DNA from 4 places in the Pantoea alfalfae genome. Region 2 is predicted to be linked to each of the others. Evidence: predicted binding sites of a transcription regulator. Region 2 holds the regulator's gene; each other region holds the start of a gene.
The links. The regulator PhoB, encoded in region 2, activates phosphate uptake and scavenging genes when phosphate is short. The targets are predictions, from matches to a motif close to CTGTCATAAAACTGNCNNAT.

Region 1 (4,280 bases), 1.7 Mb from region 2:
TACGCCCCGGTGACTGAAGCGCGCAATATCGCCCTTTTTCTGTCGGTGGATGGCGAACTGAATACCCGTCCGCTGATTGCCCGCCTCTGGCATCTGAAGAAAACGGTCTGTCTGCCGGTTTTACACCCCTTCTCCCCCGGTAATTTGTTGTTTCTGCGCTACTCGCCCGATACCCCATTGCTCAAAAATAAGCTGCGCATTCCTGAACCGCCGCTGGATATCCGGCAGTTGATCACCCTTGACCAACTGGATCTGATGATGGTGCCGCTGGTGGCATTTGATCAGCATGGACAGCGTCTGGGGATGGGCGGCGGCTTCTACGATCGTACCCTGCAGAACTGGCGGCAGCACGGTTTTTTGCCGGTGGGCCTGGCACACGATTGTCAGCAGGTCGATAGCCTGCCGGTGGCAGAATGGGATGTGCCTTTGCCGGCGGTAATGACGCCATCAAAACTCTGGCAGTGGGAGTAGATGCGTCGCTTTTGCAGACAAGTGAAAACCCATACCTGGGCGCATCTGGCAGCAATGGAAAAGCTTAACGCGCAGGGAACATGGTCAGAAGAGGAAAGCGTCCCGCGCAAGGGACAAAAACGCCGGGAGCGTTTTTGAACAACGCAAAGCGTTGGCCCGTTTACGGGCGCACCTCAGGGATGAGGTGCCTAATCGCGCGGGCCGGGCATGCCAGGGATGGCGGATTTTGCGTCTTTCCGATCTGACCGTGTTCTCTTCGCAGTCTCGATCTTACAGTAAATCGCGACAGCCTGTATTACCTACCTGAAGAGACGCGACTAAGCGCCTGTTCAGGTTGGTAGCGCTTAGTAGAGCAGACGCGCGCGGATAGTACCCGGAATCGCCTTCATCAGCTGCAGCGCGTTCTCGGCCACTTCCGGCTCTGCATCAATGTCGATCACCACATAGCCCATGAACGGTGAAGTTTGCAGATACTGGGCGGCGATGTTGATACCCTGCTCGGCAAAAATCTGGTTGATGGCCGTCAGCACGCCAGGACGGTTCTCATGGATATGCAGCAGACGACTGGCGCTGATACCGTGAATCGGCAGTGATACTTCCGGGAAGTTGACCGCTGAGAGAGTCGAGCCGTTATCGGAATATTTTGCCAGCTTGCCCGCCACTTCAATCCCGATATTCTCCTGCGCTTCTTCTGTCGATCCGCCAATGTGCGGCGTCAGGATCACATTGTCGAACTCACTCAATGGAGAGATAAACGGCTCGCTGTTGGTGGCTGGCTCGGTCGGGAAGACGTCGATGGCTGCACCACCCACATGCTTGCTGGCCAGGGCATCACACAGCGCGGGAATATCCACGACTGTACCGCGTGAGGCGTTAATCAGCAGCGCACCGGGTTTCATCTGCGCCAGTTGCTCTGCACCGATCATATCCTGTGTAGAGGCCGTTTCCGGCACGTGCAGGCTGACAACGTCGCTCATGTTGAGCAGGTCTGCAAGATGGCGTACCTGCGTGGCATTACCCAGCGGCAGCTTGTTTTCAATGTCGTAGAAGAAAACATGCATGCCCAGACTTTCTGCCAGCACGCCCAGCTGCATACCGATATGACCGTAACCGATGATGCCCAGCTTTTTGCCACGCGCTTCAAATGAGCCTTTGGCAATCTTATTCCAGATGCCACGGTGTGCTTTCGCGTTTGCTTCCGGGATGCCACGCAGCATCAGCAGCATCTCACCAATGACCAGCTCCGCCACCGAGCGGGTATTCGAGAAAGGCGCATTGAACACCGGGATACCCCGGCGGGCAGCCGCCTGCAGATCAACCTGGTTGGTGCCGATACAGAAACAGCCCACGGCGACCAGCTTTTCAGCCGCCGCAAAAATCTCTTCAGTGAGCTGGGAGCGGGAACGGATACCAATGAAGTGCGCATCGCGGATCGATGCTTTTAACGCGTCGGAGTCCAGTGCGCCCTTGTGGAATTCGATGTTGGTATAGCCTGCAGCCCGCAGGTTTTCCAGCGCGCTCTGATGGACACCTTCCACCAGCAGGAACTTAATCTTATCTTTTTCCAGTGATACCTTTGCCATTTCCCGATCCTATTCAGCATTCAATGAGGACTACCATAAGCCAGCCTTCTGTCAAAATATCAAAAAAATCGCGTCCGGCAATACAAACGATTGCCCGCCAGCCAGCATGGCAATGGCTGGCAGCAGCACATTGCCGGACAAAATCATGAGGTCAGCGATGAAGAGAGAACGAACCTACTGTCGATGACGGTTATGTGACATAAGTCACCAAATTTCACCGACGCGAGAAAAGATGATTTGCAGGCAGAAATAACCGGCGCCTTTACAGCGCCAGACAGATCATTTTTTGATGGTTTTCACGCCATCAGGACCGCCGATCAATGCGATATCGGCACCGCGCGCGGCAAAAAGGCCAACGGTCACGACGCCAGGCAAAGCATTGATGGTTTTTTCCAGCTCAATCGGATCGAGAATGCGGAGATTATGCACATCAAGAATAATGTTGCCGTTATCCGTGACCACGTTCTGACGATACTCAGGTAAGCCACCCATTTTCACCAGCTGACGCGCCACGTAACTGCGCGCCATCGGAATCACTTCGACCGGCAGAGGGAAACGCCCCAGCACATCGACCTCTTTTGAGGCGTCAGCGATGCAGATAAACGTCTCTGCCACCGCGGCCACGATCTTTTCGCGCGTCAGCGCTGCGCCACCGCCTTTGATCATCTGCATCTGTGGGTTGATCTCATCCGCGCCATCAACGTATACCGACAGCAGGTCAATCTCGTTCAGATCAAACACCTGAATACCCAGGCTCTTCAGCTTCTGGGTTGAGGCATCCGAGCTGGAGACAGCACCTTCAATCTGATGCCTGACTGTGGCCAGCGCATCAATAAAGTGGGCAGCGGTGGATCCGGTGCCTACGCCAACAACGGTGCCCGGCTGCACGTACTCAAGTGCAGCCCAGCCAACGGCTTTTTTCAGTTCATCCTGGGTCATGGTATGTTTAAAACCTGTGCGACAACGAAGTGCGCGTAGTATAAAACAAGGCTTGCTGAAAATGCTCGGCTGTCCGACGTGGATTTATCGCTTTGGAAGCCAGCCCACAAAAAATAAGAGAGCCATCACAGGTGACACTTTTGTGGCATAGTGACGTCCACCCTGAAGGAGAGAGAAGAAGAATGAAACGCCCGGATTATCGAACGCTTCAGGCGCTGGATTCAGTGATCCGCGAACGCGGCTTTGAGCGTGCCGCACAAAAGTTATGTATCACCCAGTCGGCGGTTTCACAGCGTATCAAGCAGCTGGAGAACCTGTTTGGTCAGCCGCTGCTGGTACGTACCGTGCCACCGCGTCCGACTGAACAGGGGCAAAAACTGCTGGCGTTGCTGCATCAGGTAGAATTGCTGGAAGAGGAGTGGCTGGGCGACGAGAACAGTGGCACCACGCCGCTGCTGCTGTCGCTGGCGGTCAATGCCGACAGTCTGGCGACCTGGCTGCTGCCCGCACTGAAAGATGTACTGGCGGATTCACCTGTGCGTCTGAATCTGCAGGTCGAAGATGAAACCCGCACTCAGGAGCGTCTGCGTCGGGGTGAAGTGGTGGGTGCGGTGAGTATTCAGCCGCAGCCACTGCCAAGTTGCCTGGTGGATCAGCTCGGTGCGCTCGACTATCTGTTTGTGGCGTCACGCGACTTTGCCGATCGCTTCTTCCCAAACGGCGTCACCCGCTCTGCCCTGCTGAAAGCGCCTGCGGTAGCGTTTGACCATCTTGATGATATGCATCAGGCCTTCCTGCAGCAGAACTTTGATCTCTCACCGGGCAGCGTGCCCTGTCACATTGTGAACTCCTCTGAAGCTTTTGTGCAGATGGCGCGACAGGGTTCGACCTGCTGTATGATCCCACATCTTCAGATTGAGCGTGAGCTGGCAAGCGGTGAGTTAATCGATTTGACGCCGGGTCTGTGTCAGCGGCGGATGCTCTACTGGCATCGGTTTGCGCCGGAAAGCCGGTTAATGCGTCGGGTGACCGATGCGCTGATTGCGCATGGACATCGGGTGCTGCGGCAGGATGACGTGGCAGCCTGAAAACAAAAACGGGGCATCAGCCCCGTTTTGCATTATGGCGTGTTGGGCTTGAGCTCAAACACCACATCCACCTGATCGTCAAAGTTGATGCTCTGCTGATCATAGGTTTCCTGCGCCGACGTATCCGCCGCGGCAGCCGCTTTATACATGCGGTTCATTGGCATCGGCTGATAGTTGGCAACCTGATAACGAATGCTGT
Region 2 (4,280 bases):
CGGCCGAGCCGGGAAACTCTGCCACGTCGCTGCGGAAATCGCCTTTGCACAGCACCTGCTGCTTGAAGAAACCCCACGTGCCGGAGGCGGAGTTGCGGCCATAACGCTGAATCGGCCGTTTGCGCCACTGGTCGCCGGTTAAACCGAGATCGCCCCAGCGCAGCGGCACACCGTGCGCGCCACACAGGCGGGTAATGGAGAAAATAGCATCGAGCTGACGCGGTTCAATCTGCTGCAGCGGATTGCGCTGATTCACCACCACCACCAGCGCATCCATCGCCACCGGCACCGCCAGCGGCGGATAGCCGTAGCGCGCCTCAAAGGCCTGGCGTTCGTCGGCCTGCATCGGTCGGCTCATCGGCCCGAGCTGAGCGGCACCCGCTGCCAGCGCGGTCGGCGCGGTAGACGAACCAGAGGCCTGAACCTGCACATTAACGCCCGGTGCCTGGCGGCTGAAATCTTCGCCCCACAGGGTCATCAGATAGCCAAGCGTGTCGGATCCGACGCTGCTGAGATTGCCGGAGAGCGCGCCGGGCTGGGCCAGCGCCATGCCCGGCAGCAGAGAGACGATTAACAAAAGAAGGAGGCGCATCAGAGAGATCCGGCAGCGATTAATGAACGGCATTCTCCTGCATCACGCTGCTGACAATCAACCTCGCGGGCAGCGTAAAAGTAAAACAGGTCTCTTTATGCGGCACGCTGGTGATATCGAGCCGCGCGTTGTGGTGGCTCAGCGCATGTTTCACAATCGCCAGCCCCAGCCCGCTGCCGCCGGTGGCGCGTGAACGCGCTTTATCAACCCGGTAGAAGCGCTCGGTCAGACGCGGAATATGTTCTGAGGCGATACCTGGCCCGTTGTCGCATACCCGGAAGGTTGCGCCCTGCTTGCCACGCAGCCAGCTGATATCGATCCGCGTGCCCTCCGGGGTGTGATTGACCGCGTTGTAAACCAGGTTGGAGATCGCGCTGCGCAGCTGTTCGTCGTTGCCGAACACTTTCAGATGGGGATCGGTATGAAAATGGATATCGTGCCGACCGCCACTCAGTGTCGCCGCCTCATGCTGCAGCAGTTTCAGCATCACCGGCACATCGACCTTCTCTTTGAGATCGATCGCGGGGGCGGCTTCAATACGCGACAGCGTCAGCAGCTGTTTCACCAGGCTGTCCATGCGGCGCGTCTGCTCCGACATGGTGTGCAGCGCTTTGCTGCGCGAAGGCTCGCTCATCACCGAGTCGTTCATCATCTCCAGATAGCCCTGTAGCACGGTGAGCGGCGTCCGTAACTCATGGCTGACGTTGGCAAAGAAGTTACGGCGCGCCCCTTCCAGCTGATGCATCTGCGTCACATCACGGGCTACCAGCAGCCATTGCCCCTCGCTGTAGGGCATGACGCGGAATTCCATATGAAGTTTGTTGTTCAGCACCAGCGTCAGCGGCTTGTCAAAATCGCGCTGGCGAAGATAGCGGGAGAACTCCGGGTAACGCAGCAGATTGAGGATATTCTGGCCATTATCTTCCGGCCAGCGCAGCCCCAGGTGCTGTTGCGCCAGGCCGTTACACCAGAAAATAGTGCCCTCTTCCGTGGTCAGGATCACCGCATCCGGCAGCGATTCGGCCCCGCTGCGGAAGCGTTTAATGAGATTGCCCAGTTCACGCCGCCGCCGCCGGTTGCGCAGTTGCATCTGGTAAAGCCCATAAAACAGCGGTTCCCAGCTGGCACGCCCGGTCGGTGGCGTCATGGTGCGGTCGAGCCACAGCCAGTGCGACAGCCGCATCAGATTGTGGAAATGCCACAACAGCACCACCAGCACGCTCACCAGCAGCCACCAGGGCAGGCTGCCAAACAGCAGGCCCAGCAGCGCAGCAGGCAGACTGGCCAGCAGCAGTTCTGTCAGTAATCTCTTCCAGGAGAGGCGTTCCAGCACGGTAAAGGCTCCGTTCAGTAGCGGGCAGAGAAACGATACCCTGTTCCACGGACGGTTTGTACCATGCGATCGTGGCCGGAGACTTCCAGCGCTTTACGTAAACGGCGAATGTGAACATCGACAGTGCGATCCTCCACATACACATTGGTGCCCCAGACGTGGTTCAGCAGCTGTTCGCGGCTGTAGACGCGTTCCGGGTGAGTCATAAAGAAGTGCAGCAGCTTATATTCGGTGGGGCCCATCTCCAGCGGCGTGGTTTCGGACATCACGCGATGTGAGGAGGGATCCAGACTCAGCCCCTGCATCTCAATCACCTCTTCCACCGCCATCGGCGAAATGCGGCGCATCACCGCTTTGATCCGCGCCATCAGCTCTTTGGGTGAAAACGGCTTGGTAATGTAATCATCGGCGCCCACTTCCAGGCCACGTACCCGATCTTCCTCTTCGCCACGCGCGGTCAGCATCATCACCGGGATATCGCGGGTCATCGCCTCGCGCTTCAGATGCTTAATAAACTGAATACCGCTGCCACCGGGTAACATCCAGTCCAGCAAAATCAGATCGGGCCAGGGTTCAATCAGCTTGCCAACGGCGCTGTCATAATCTTCCGCCTCGATTGGCTGATAGTCGTTCTGCTCCAGAACAAAACACAACATTTCACGGATGGGGGCTTCATCCTCCACAACCAAAATGCGCTTAGCCATTATTACTCCTGCTGATTATGACGGCTGTCACTGAGATTCGCGGCGCCATTATGCGTCAGATTTGTGACACTTTTATGAAAAACATAACCTGCCTGTAACCTCACTGGTAATCATTTATGACAGCGCAGCGACATTTTTTTGCTTTGGCCGCAGAGCCAGTATAATCGCCCGGCGAATCACAACGGCAGGGACTCATCATGCGCATTATTCATACTGCGGACTGGCATCTGGGGCAGTTCTTTTACAACAAAAGTCGGGCAGCCGAACATCAGGCGTTTCTCGACTGGCTGTTGATCCAGATTGAACAGCATCAGGTGGATGCGCTGATTATTGCAGGCGACCTGTTTGATACCGGCACGCCGCCCAGCTACGCCCGCGAGATGTTTAACCGTTTTGTGGTGGCGCTGCAGCCCACCGGCTGTCAGCTGATTGTGCTGGCGGGTAACCACGATTCCGTGGCAACGCTGAACGAGTCACGCGAGCTGCTGGCCTGTCTCAATACCCGGGTGATCGCTACACCGCAGGAGCAGGATGATGTGCTACTGCTCAACACCCGCCAGGGCGAGCCGGGTGCGCTACTGTGCGCCATTCCCTATCTGCGCCCGCGCGATATCCTGCGCAGCCGGGCGGGTCAGTCGGGCCGCGACAAACAGACCTCGCTGCTGGAGGCGATTGCCCACCACTATCAGCAGCGTTTCGCCGCTGCCCAGGCGCTGGGCTATGCGCTGCCAATCATTGCTACCGGTCACCTCACCACTGTCGGCGTCAGCCAGAGCGATTCGGTGCGCGACATCTACATCGGCACGCTGGACGCGTTTCCGGCCAGCGCGTTTCCGGCTGCTGACTATATTGCGCTCGGCCATATTCATCGCGCCCAGCGCGTGGCCGGCAGCGAGCATATCCGCTATAGCGGCTCGCCGATTCCGCTGAGCTTTGATGAGCTGGGGAGTGAAAAGAGCGTCTTCCTGCTGGAACTGGCGGTCAGTGGCCTGCAGTCAGTTACGCCGCTGGTGGTGCCACAGGCGCAGCCGATGCAGGTGCTGAAAGGTTCGCTGGCGCAGATTGCGGAGCAGCTAAACGCCTTTAGTACGACAGAGCAGGAAAAACCGACCTGGCTCGACATCGAAGTTACCACCCAGGAGTACCTCAGCGATCTGCAGCGCCAGGTCGAAACACTGACCGCTACGCTGCCGGTCGAGGTATTGCTGTTACGCCGCAGTCGTGAACAGCGTCAGCAGAGCCTGGCGCGGCTCGACAACGAAACGCTGAGTGAGCTGAAGGTGGAAGAGGTCTTCGCGCGCCGCCTGGCGCTGGATGAGGCGCTGCAACCGGCGCAAATTGACGAGATGACCACGCTGTTTCGCCAGACGCTGGCCGCTATGGAAGAGACCCGATGAAGATTCTTACGCTACGGTTTAAAAACCTCAACGCCCTGCGCGGTGAATGGTTCATCGACTTCCGCGCCGAACCCTTTGCCAGCAACGGCCTGTTTGCCATAACCGGGGCCACCGGGGCCGGTAAAACCACCCTGCTGGACGCGATCTGCCTGGCGCTCTATCACCAGACGCCGCGCCTGGGGGCGATTTCCCAGAGCCAGAATGCCCTGATGACCCGCGACTGCGCAGAATGTCTGGCTGAGGTCGAGTTTGAG
Region 3 (4,280 bases), 1.2 Mb from region 2:
CCTGGCCTGGATGGCTCGACGCCAAAGCAGAAGCTGGTGATGGCAGTGATGATTATCGCCGCCATTGCCTGGCCATTCCTGGTGTCACGCGGCACCGTCGATATCGCCACCATGACGCTGATCTATGTGATGCTCGGTCTGGGCTTAAACGTGGTGGTCGGTCTCTCTGGCCTGCTGGTACTGGGTTATGGCGGCTTTTACGCCATCGGTGCCTACACTTTTGCGCTGCTGAATCACTATTACGGTCTTGGCTTCTGGCAATGCCTGCCGCTTTCCGGCATGGTCGCTGCATTGTTTGGTCTGCTGCTGGGCTTCCCGGTGCTGCGACTGCGCGGCGACTATCTGGCGATTGTGACGCTGGGCTTCGGTGAGATCGTGCGTATTCTGCTGCTGAACAATACCGCCCTGACCGGCGGGCCGAATGGCATTAGCCAGATCCCGAAACCGACGCTGTTTGGTCTGGAGTTTGGCCGTACGCCCCGTGAAGGCGGCTGGGATACCTTCCATAACTTCTTTGGGCTGAAGTACGATCCCAGCGACCGCATCATCTTCCTCTACCTGGTGGCGCTGCTGCTGGTGGTATTGACGCTGTTCGTGATCAACCGGCTGTTGCGGATGCCGCTGGGCCGGGCCTGGGAAGCGCTGCGCGAAGATGAGATTGCCTGTCGTTCACTGGGCCTGAGTCCGACCCGCATCAAGCTGACCGCCTTTACCATCAGTGCCGCGTTTGCCGGTTTTGCCGGCAGTCTCTTCGCGGCGCGTCAGGGCTTTGTCAGCCCGGAATCCTTTACCTTTGTCGAGTCCGCCTTTGTGCTGGCGATTGTGGTATTGGGCGGGATGGGCTCGCAGTTTGCGGTCATTCTGGCCGCCATCCTGCTGGTGGTGTCACGCGAGCTGATGCGCGACCTCAATGAATACAGCATGCTGGTGCTGGGTGGCCTGATGGTGCTGATGATGATCTGGCGTCCGCAGGGCCTGTTGCCGATGAAGCGTCCGCATCTGAAGCTCAGAACCGGTAAACAAGGAGAACAGGCATGATTCAGCCTTTATTAGCCGTTGAAGGCCTGATGATGCGCTTCGGCGGTCTGTTAGCCGTGAACAATGTGGCACTGGAGCTGCGTCCACAGGAGATCGTTTCACTGATTGGTCCCAACGGTGCCGGTAAAACCACCGTGTTCAACTGCCTGACCGGCTTTTACAAACCCACCGGTGGCACGATCAAACTGCGTGAGCAGCATCTGGAAGGGTTGCCGGGCCAGAAGATTGCGCGGATGGGCATCGTGCGGACTTTCCAGCACGTGCGTCTGTTCCGTGAGATGACAGTAATTGAGAACCTGCTGGTCGCGCAGCATCAGCATCTGAAAAGCGGCGTATTTTCCGGCCTGCTGAAAACCCCGGCGTTTCGCCGCAGTGAGAGCGAGGCGCTGGATCGTGCGGCGACCTGGCTGGAGCGGGTGGGTCTGCTGGATCTGGCGAACCGTCAGGCGGGCAATCTGGCCTATGGTCAGCAGCGCCGTCTGGAGATTGCGCGCTGTATGGTGACGCGCCCGGAGATTCTGATGCTGGATGAACCGGCGGCGGGTCTTAACCCCAAAGAGACCCACGAGCTGGACGCGCTGATTGCGGAACTGCGTGGTGAACACAAGGTGTCGGTGCTGCTGATTGAACATGATATGAAGCTGGTGATGGGTATTTCTGACCGTATTTACGTGGTTAATCAGGGAACGCCGCTGGCTAACGGAACGCCGGAGGAGATTCGTAATAATCCGGATGTCATTCGTGCCTATTTAGGAGAGGCCTGAGATGGCAAATGCGATGTTAACCATTGAGAACGTCAGCGCTCACTACGGCAAAATTCAGGCGCTGCACAACGTTAGTCTCTATATCAATCAGGGCGAAATCGTCACCCTGATTGGCGCTAACGGCGCCGGAAAAACCACGCTGCTGGGCACGCTGTGCGGCGAGCCGCGCGCGACCCAGGGCACCATCACTTTTGATGGCAAAGCCATTACCGACTGGCAAACGGCGCGCATCATGCGTGAAGCGATCGCCATCGTGCCAGAGGGACGGCGGGTGTTTTCGCGCATGACGGTGGAAGAGAACCTGGCGATGGGCGGCTTTTTTGCCAGCCGCCCGGAGTATCTGACGCGGATTAAGCGCGTGTATGAACTCTTTCCACGGCTGGAGGAGCGTAAAATCCAGCGTGCCGGGACGATGTCAGGCGGCGAACAGCAGATGCTGGCGATTGGCCGTGCGCTGATGAGCCAGCCGCGCCTGCTGTTGCTGGATGAGCCGTCGCTGGGACTGGCACCGATCATTATTCAGCAGATCTTCGACACGATTGTGCAGTTGCGCAGCGAAGGGATGACGATTTTCCTGGTGGAGCAGAATGCCAATCAGGCGCTGAAGCTGGCTGATCGGGGCTATGTGCTGGAGAACGGGCATGTCGTGCTCGAAGATAGCGGTGCAGCGCTCCTATCCAACGAAGCCGTCCGCAGCGCATACCTCGGCGCTTAACCTTTAGAGGCCTGGTTTACTTGCCATTTCGACACCGGGCAGTGCTCGCATTCCTCACGTACTTCAGTACGCTCCGGATGCTGTGCGCTGGCCGATGCCGAACTGCCTGCGACGCCGACGGCCTTGAGTGTTGGTTTGAGTGGAGCCGCTGACGGCCTTCGACTTCAGTGAAGTGAAAACCTCAGTAAGGTATTTTCAGCTTCCAGTCGCTCTGCAATTTATGTAACTAAAAACTGGTATCGCGGGCGTTTTGCCGCCGTGCTGCCAGCGTCCTCTTTTTCTCAATAAAGCCTGTCACCCGCCTGTCATCTTCCTGTTATTAATCCGTCATTTCCCCGTGTCATGTTACTTCGCGAACCAGAAATCCGTGATTTCACGCGTATTTACCTGCACAGGAAAATTCTATGTCCGTCGTTACCTTTCGTCGTAGCCTGATGAGCGTGCTGCTCGGTCTGACACTCAGCAGCCATGCCATGGCCGCCACTGAGATTCCTTTCTGGCACTCTATGGAAGGCGAGTTAGGCAAAGAAGTGGATTCGCTGGCACAGCGTTTTAACCAGACGCATCCCGATTACAAAATTGTTCCGACCTACAAAGGTAACTACGAGCAGAGCCTGGCGGCAGGGATTGCGGCCGTGCGCAGCGGCAAAGCCCCCGCGGTACTGCAGGTCTATGAAGTCGGTACGGCGACCATGATGGCTTCTAAGGCGATTGTGCCGGTGCATCAGGTTTTCAAAGATGCTGGCATCCCCTTTGATGAAAAGCAGTTCGTACCAACGGTGGCGGGCTACTACAGCGACAGCAAAGGTCAGCTGATCTCTCAGCCGTTCAACAGCTCGACGCCGGTGCTCTACTACAACAAAGACGCCTTCAAAAAAGCGGGCCTTAACCCGGATCAACCCCCTAAAACCTGGCAGGAGCTGGCGACGGATGCCGCCGCACTGCGCAAATCGGGGATGAGCTGTGGCTACGCCAGCGGCTGGCAGGGCTGGATCCAGATTGAAAACTTCAGCGCCTGGCATGCGCTGCCGGTGGCGACAGAGAACAACGGATTTGATGGGCTCAACGCGGTGCTGGAGTTCAACAAGCCGGTACAGGTTCGTCACATCGACCTGCTGGAAGCGATGAACAAAAAAGGGGACTTCACCTACTTTGGCCGCAAAGATGAGTCCACCGCCAAGTTCTACAACGGTGACTGCGGTATCACTACCGCCTCATCCGGATCGCTGGCTGATATCCGCCACTACGCCAAATTCAACTTCGGCGTCGGCATGATGCCGTATGACGACACCGTGCCGAATGCACCGCAGAACGCCCTGATCGGCGGGGCCAGCCTGTGGGTGATGAAAGGCAAAGATGCGGCAACCTACAAAGGCGTGGCCGAGTTCATGCAGTTCCTGGCTAAACCGGAAATCGCCGCGGAATGGCACCAGAAAACCGGCTATCTGCCGATTACCACCGCCGCCTACGAGCTGACGAAACAGCAGGGCTTCTACGATAAGAATCCGGGTGCAGATATTGCGACCCGCCAGATGATGAACAAGCCGCCACTGCCGTTCACCAAAGGCATGCGTCTGGGCAACATGCCGCAGATTCGTACCGTGATCGACGAGGAGCTGGAAAGCGTCTGGACCGGCAAACAGTCGCCGCAAAGCGCGCTGGATAACGCAGTGAAACGCGGCAACGAACTGCTGCGCCGCTTTCAGCAGCAGGTGAAATAATCTCTCCTCTGGCCAGCCCAGGCTGGCCCCTCTTTTCTGACG
Region 4 (4,280 bases), 750 kb from region 2:
CGCCACCTCTTCCCTCAAGCTTCTTCATGGCTTTTTAATCAGCAACACCAGGCCAGCTCTGGGGAGTGAAAGCGGGTCATCGGTGGAGCGTTCGTCGCAGGGGGAAAAAGCGCCGGGGGCATTTCTGAACCATCCTGTAAGATTCCTTCGCGATCGCATACGCCAGCTCCATCGCGAATGCTCTACGTTTCAGCGACCCATCCCCTCCTTCATATTCGCTCTGAGCCCCTGGTTCTACTGCGATGATGCTGTTAAGTCTCCAGGGCTGGCGCGTCTGAAGAGCGAAGCGTCCGGGCCAGGAATGGCCCGGCCGATCCACAGGGATGTGAGATTCCTTCGCGATCGGACGCGCCAGCCCGGGAGGCCGCACCCATGCAACAGGCCTGTTTATGACAGGTCACCGCGCCCCACCACCCAGCGCTTATGCACCCACAGCGAGGCAAGAATCACCAGCGCGCCCGCAATAAAGCTCGGCCAGTGCGGTTTTTCCTGCCAGATAGCCAGATTCACCAGCAGCCCGGCAGGCACGTGCATGTTATTCATAATGCCCAGCGTACCGGCATCAACCTGCGTCGCACCGTAGTTCCACATAAAATAGCCGAGACCGGAAGCCGCAACGCCCAGCCAGACCAGAATGCCCCACTGCAATGAGGTGGTCGGCAATTTCTGCGGATTGCCCCAGGCACACCAGGCGATCACCGCAATCAACACCGCCCCCAGGTAGAACCATGAGAAGGCCGTATGCTGTGGCATGGGACGGGTCTCCTGCAGACGTTTATAGCCCACCATGCCAGCCGCGAAGCAGATGTTTGCCAGTTGCACTAACAGCAGACCGAACCAGAAATGATCGCTGACTTTGTCATAGCGAATAATGGCCGCGCCAGCCACCGCCAGCAGCGCACTAAAGATATAGCCGATGCGCAGTGGACGACGGCTGATCAGATCGTAAATCAGCGTCACATAAAGCGGCGTCATCACCGTAAACAGCAGGAATTCTGACACGCTAAGGTAGAGATAGGCTTCGAAGCTCAGCAGATACATCACCCCCAGTTGCAGCATCCCCACCAGCATATAAAGCAGCAGCGTTGAAAGGCGATGACCACGCCAGCGCAGGAAAGGCAAAAACACCAGCGCAGCCAGCGCCAGCCGCATCAGCACAGAGAACCAGCTATCCACCTGGCCAGCGAGATATTCGCCAATCAGGCTGAACGAAAATGCCCACAGAATGGTGGTAATAATCAATAAAAACACGGCGACGACCCCGAAATTAACAGGCCGTCAGTGTAAACAATGTGCCGCCGTCAGGCTGTGAAATCTGGTTGACATCTGATTATAAACCAGGCAATTAAAAAGCCTTCCGGACAGCCTGCTTACACTTCCTGACATAAAAGTCGAAAGAATAGGTTTTCAGCCACATAAAATGCGCGAAATGATCCATCAGATGATCGCTTCCGCTCCTCATTGTAATAAAACTGTAACAAATGTGTCATTCATCACAGTAACGTTGCGCAACTAACACTATTCTTTGCGCGAAATGGAACATTATGCATCCATTTTGTTCTGCACTTTCCTGCTCCAACCTGCCGGGAATTAAAAACCATAATGTGCCCTGGAGGGCCTCACTGATGCTGAGCATTTTTAAACCTGCACCACGTCAGCCTCAGGTGGCGGAGGATCACGTCGATCCGCTCTACCGCCGTCTGCGCTGGCAAATTTTCATCGGGATCTTCTTTGGTTATGCGGCCTATTATCTGGTCAGAAAAAATTTCGCGCTCGCCATGCCCTATCTGGTGGAGCAGGGTTTTTCACGTGGCGATCTCGGCTTTGCCCTGTCCGGCATCTCCATTGCCTACGGCTTTTCAAAATTCATCATGGGCTCGGTCTCTGACCGATCTAACCCGCGCGTCTTCTTACCGGCAGGCCTGATTCTGGCCGCAGCTGTGATGCTGATCATGGGATTCGTCCCCTGGGCGACCTCCAGCATCATGGTGATGTTTGTGCTGCTGTTTATCTGCGGCTGGTTCCAGGGCATGGGCTGGCCTCCGTGTGGACGAACCATGGTTCACTGGTGGTCGCAGAAGGAGCGAGGCAGGATTGTCTCGGTCTGGAACTGTGCGCATAACGTGGGCGGCGGTATTCCACCGCTGCTCTTCCTGCTGGGTATGGCGTGGTTCAACGACTGGAAAGCGGCACTTTACATGCCCGCGTTTGGCGCGATTGCCATTGCGATTCTGGCCTTTGCGCTAATGCGCGACACGCCGCAATCCTGTGGTCTGCCACCGATTGAAGAGTACAAAAACGACTATCCGCCCGACTACGATGCCAGTCACGAAGAGGAGCTGACGGCAAAACAGATCTTCATGAAGTATGTGCTGCCGAACAAGCTGCTGTGGTACATCGCGCTGGCCAACGTGTTTGTCTATCTGCTGCGCTACGGCATCCTCGACTGGTCACCAACCTATCTGCGCGAAGTCAAACACTTCACGCTGGATAAGTCGTCGTGGGCCTACTTCCTCTATGAATATGCGGGGATTCCGGGAACGCTGCTGTGTGGCTGGATGTCGGACAAAGTGTTTCGCGGTAATCGCGGTGCGACCGGGGTGTTCTTTATGACGCTGGTGACCATCGCGACCGTGATCTACTGGCTCAACCCCGCGGGCAATCCTGGCGTTGACATGGCCTGCATGATCGTGATTGGCTTCCTGATCTACGGTCCGGTGATGCTGATTGGTCTGCATGCGCTGGAACTGGCACCGAAAAAAGCGGCGGGGACAGCGGCGGGCTTCACCGGCCTGTTCGGCTACCTCGGCGGTTCGGTCGCGGCCAGCGCCATTGTCGGTTACACCGTCGATTACTTCGGCTGGGATGGCGGCTTCATGGTGATGATTGCGGGCTGTGTGCTGGCGGTTATTCTGCTGTTACTGACCATGGTCAGCGAACACAAACACAAAAAGACCCCTGCCTGACGGCAATAAAAAAGGGCCGGATACCGGCCCTTTTTACGCTAACGGCTTAAGCCAGATAGAGCGTGCGCAACGTCTGCGGCACCGCATCATCAGCATTTGAACCGATCACATCCAGCTCCGGCAGCGTATCTTTCAACCGTTGATGGGCGTTCTGCATGATATAGCCCTTACCTGCCATGCACAGCATCTCCACATCATTCATACCGTCGCCGAAGGCAATGCAGCTTTCCAGTGAATGGCCCAGCGTTTTCGCAACCGCTTCCAGCGCATGGCCTTTCGACACGCCGCCCGCCATGACTTCCAGACAGGTTGGCAGCGAGAAACTGACGTTAACCCGATCGCCCCAGCGCGCTTCAATTGCCTGCTCCATCGGGATCAGATGCTCAGGGTTTTCGCAGGTGAAAAAGACCTTGCTGATGTTGCTGGTTGGCAGCAGACCTGGCTCGTAGACCTGATAGTTGAACACGGACTCGCGGAAATAGTCTTGCTCAGCCGGACTTGAACGGCTGACAAACCACTCATCGTCGCGGTAAACGTGGGTCAGAATATCGCTGTGATGATATTGCAGGCCAAACAGGTCGCTGGCGATATCCTCATCCAGATTATGACTGAACACCAGCTCGCCCTCTGCATTGTGCACGCGCGCACCGTTTGAGGTAATCATACAGGCCGGAATCGCCAGGCTGTCGCGCATCTGTCCGACATCGATATGATGACGACCGGTGGCGAAGACAAAGTGAATATCCTTAGCGACCAGCTGCTGCAGCGTTTCACGTGCAAAAGGGGTCAGGCGATGTTCGGGAGAAAGCAGCGTGCCATCCAGATCGGATGCAACGATGTGATACATGAAAACCTCGGGTATCTGGTTCTGCCGGTTTTTACCGGTCGGATAAATAACGTCAGTGATGCGATGAAAAAAAGTCGACCACTGCATTGAGTGCTTCGGCACGCATCTCATCTTTTTCAAACAGGATCTCGTGACGCGCGCCGTCGATCACCCGTGGTTTATTACCTTCACACGGATGACCCGCAGCAGCCATCGCGGCACAAAACAGGTCCTGCGAACGATTGTCGACCACGCGATCATCGCTGGCCTGTAACAGCAGCAGCGGCGTCGTAATCTTATCAACCTGACTGATGATGTTGCGCCCCGCATGGATGCCTTCACGTACCCAATGGTAGGTCGGCCCACCCACACGAATCGCCGGATCGTCCGCATAAAAACGCAGGTTACGCCGGTAACGCTCGGCGCTATGGGTCAGCCGGTTAATGCCAAACGGATGCGCGCGCCAGCGTCCGGTGCCGAGCGCATAG

Region 1: serA (phosphoglycerate dehydrogenase) is a predicted target of PhoB. The motif match lies at 2,236-2,255, and genes of this name have one in related genera.
Region 3: ugpB (sn-glycerol-3-phosphate ABC transporter substrate-binding protein UgpB) is a predicted target of PhoB. The motif match lies at 2,831-2,850, and genes of this name have one in related genera.
Region 4: glpT (glycerol-3-phosphate transporter) is a predicted target of PhoB. The motif match lies at 1,462-1,481, and genes of this name have one in related genera.

Annotation. Positions count from the first base shown of each region.
Region 1 covers NZ_CP082292.1:773,585-777,864, reverse strand. The annotation lists gene K6R05_RS03720 (5-formyltetrahydrofolate cyclo-ligase) at 1-471, shown strand, start outside; gene serA (phosphoglycerate dehydrogenase) at 816-2,054, opposite strand; gene rpiA (ribose-5-phosphate isomerase RpiA) at 2,334-2,993, opposite strand; gene K6R05_RS03705 (LysR family transcriptional regulator ArgP) at 3,176-4,081, shown strand; gene K6R05_RS03700 (oxidative stress defense protein) at 4,114-4,280, opposite strand, start outside.
Region 2 covers NZ_CP082292.1:3,067,436-3,071,715, forward strand. The annotation lists gene K6R05_RS14505 (PstS family phosphate ABC transporter substrate-binding protein) at 1-592, opposite strand, end outside; gene phoR (phosphate regulon sensor histidine kinase PhoR) at 612-1,925, opposite strand; gene phoB (phosphate response regulator transcription factor PhoB) at 1,940-2,629, opposite strand; gene sbcD (exonuclease subunit SbcD) at 2,827-4,026, shown strand; gene K6R05_RS14525 (AAA family ATPase) at 4,023-4,280, shown strand, end outside.
Region 3 covers NZ_CP082292.1:337,555-341,834, forward strand. The annotation lists gene K6R05_RS01550 (high-affinity branched-chain amino acid ABC transporter permease LivM) at 1-1,038, shown strand, start outside; gene livG (high-affinity branched-chain amino acid ABC transporter ATP-binding protein LivG) at 1,035-1,802, shown strand; gene livF (high-affinity branched-chain amino acid ABC transporter ATP-binding protein LivF) at 1,804-2,517, shown strand; gene ugpB (sn-glycerol-3-phosphate ABC transporter substrate-binding protein UgpB) at 2,922-4,238, shown strand.
Region 4 covers NZ_CP082292.1:3,820,721-3,825,000, forward strand. The annotation lists gene K6R05_RS17825 (carboxylate/amino acid/amine transporter) at 388-1,251, opposite strand; gene glpT (glycerol-3-phosphate transporter) at 1,626-2,966, shown strand; gene yigL (sugar/pyridoxal phosphate phosphatase YigL) at 3,013-3,813, opposite strand; gene pldB (lysophospholipase L2) at 3,866-4,280, opposite strand, start outside.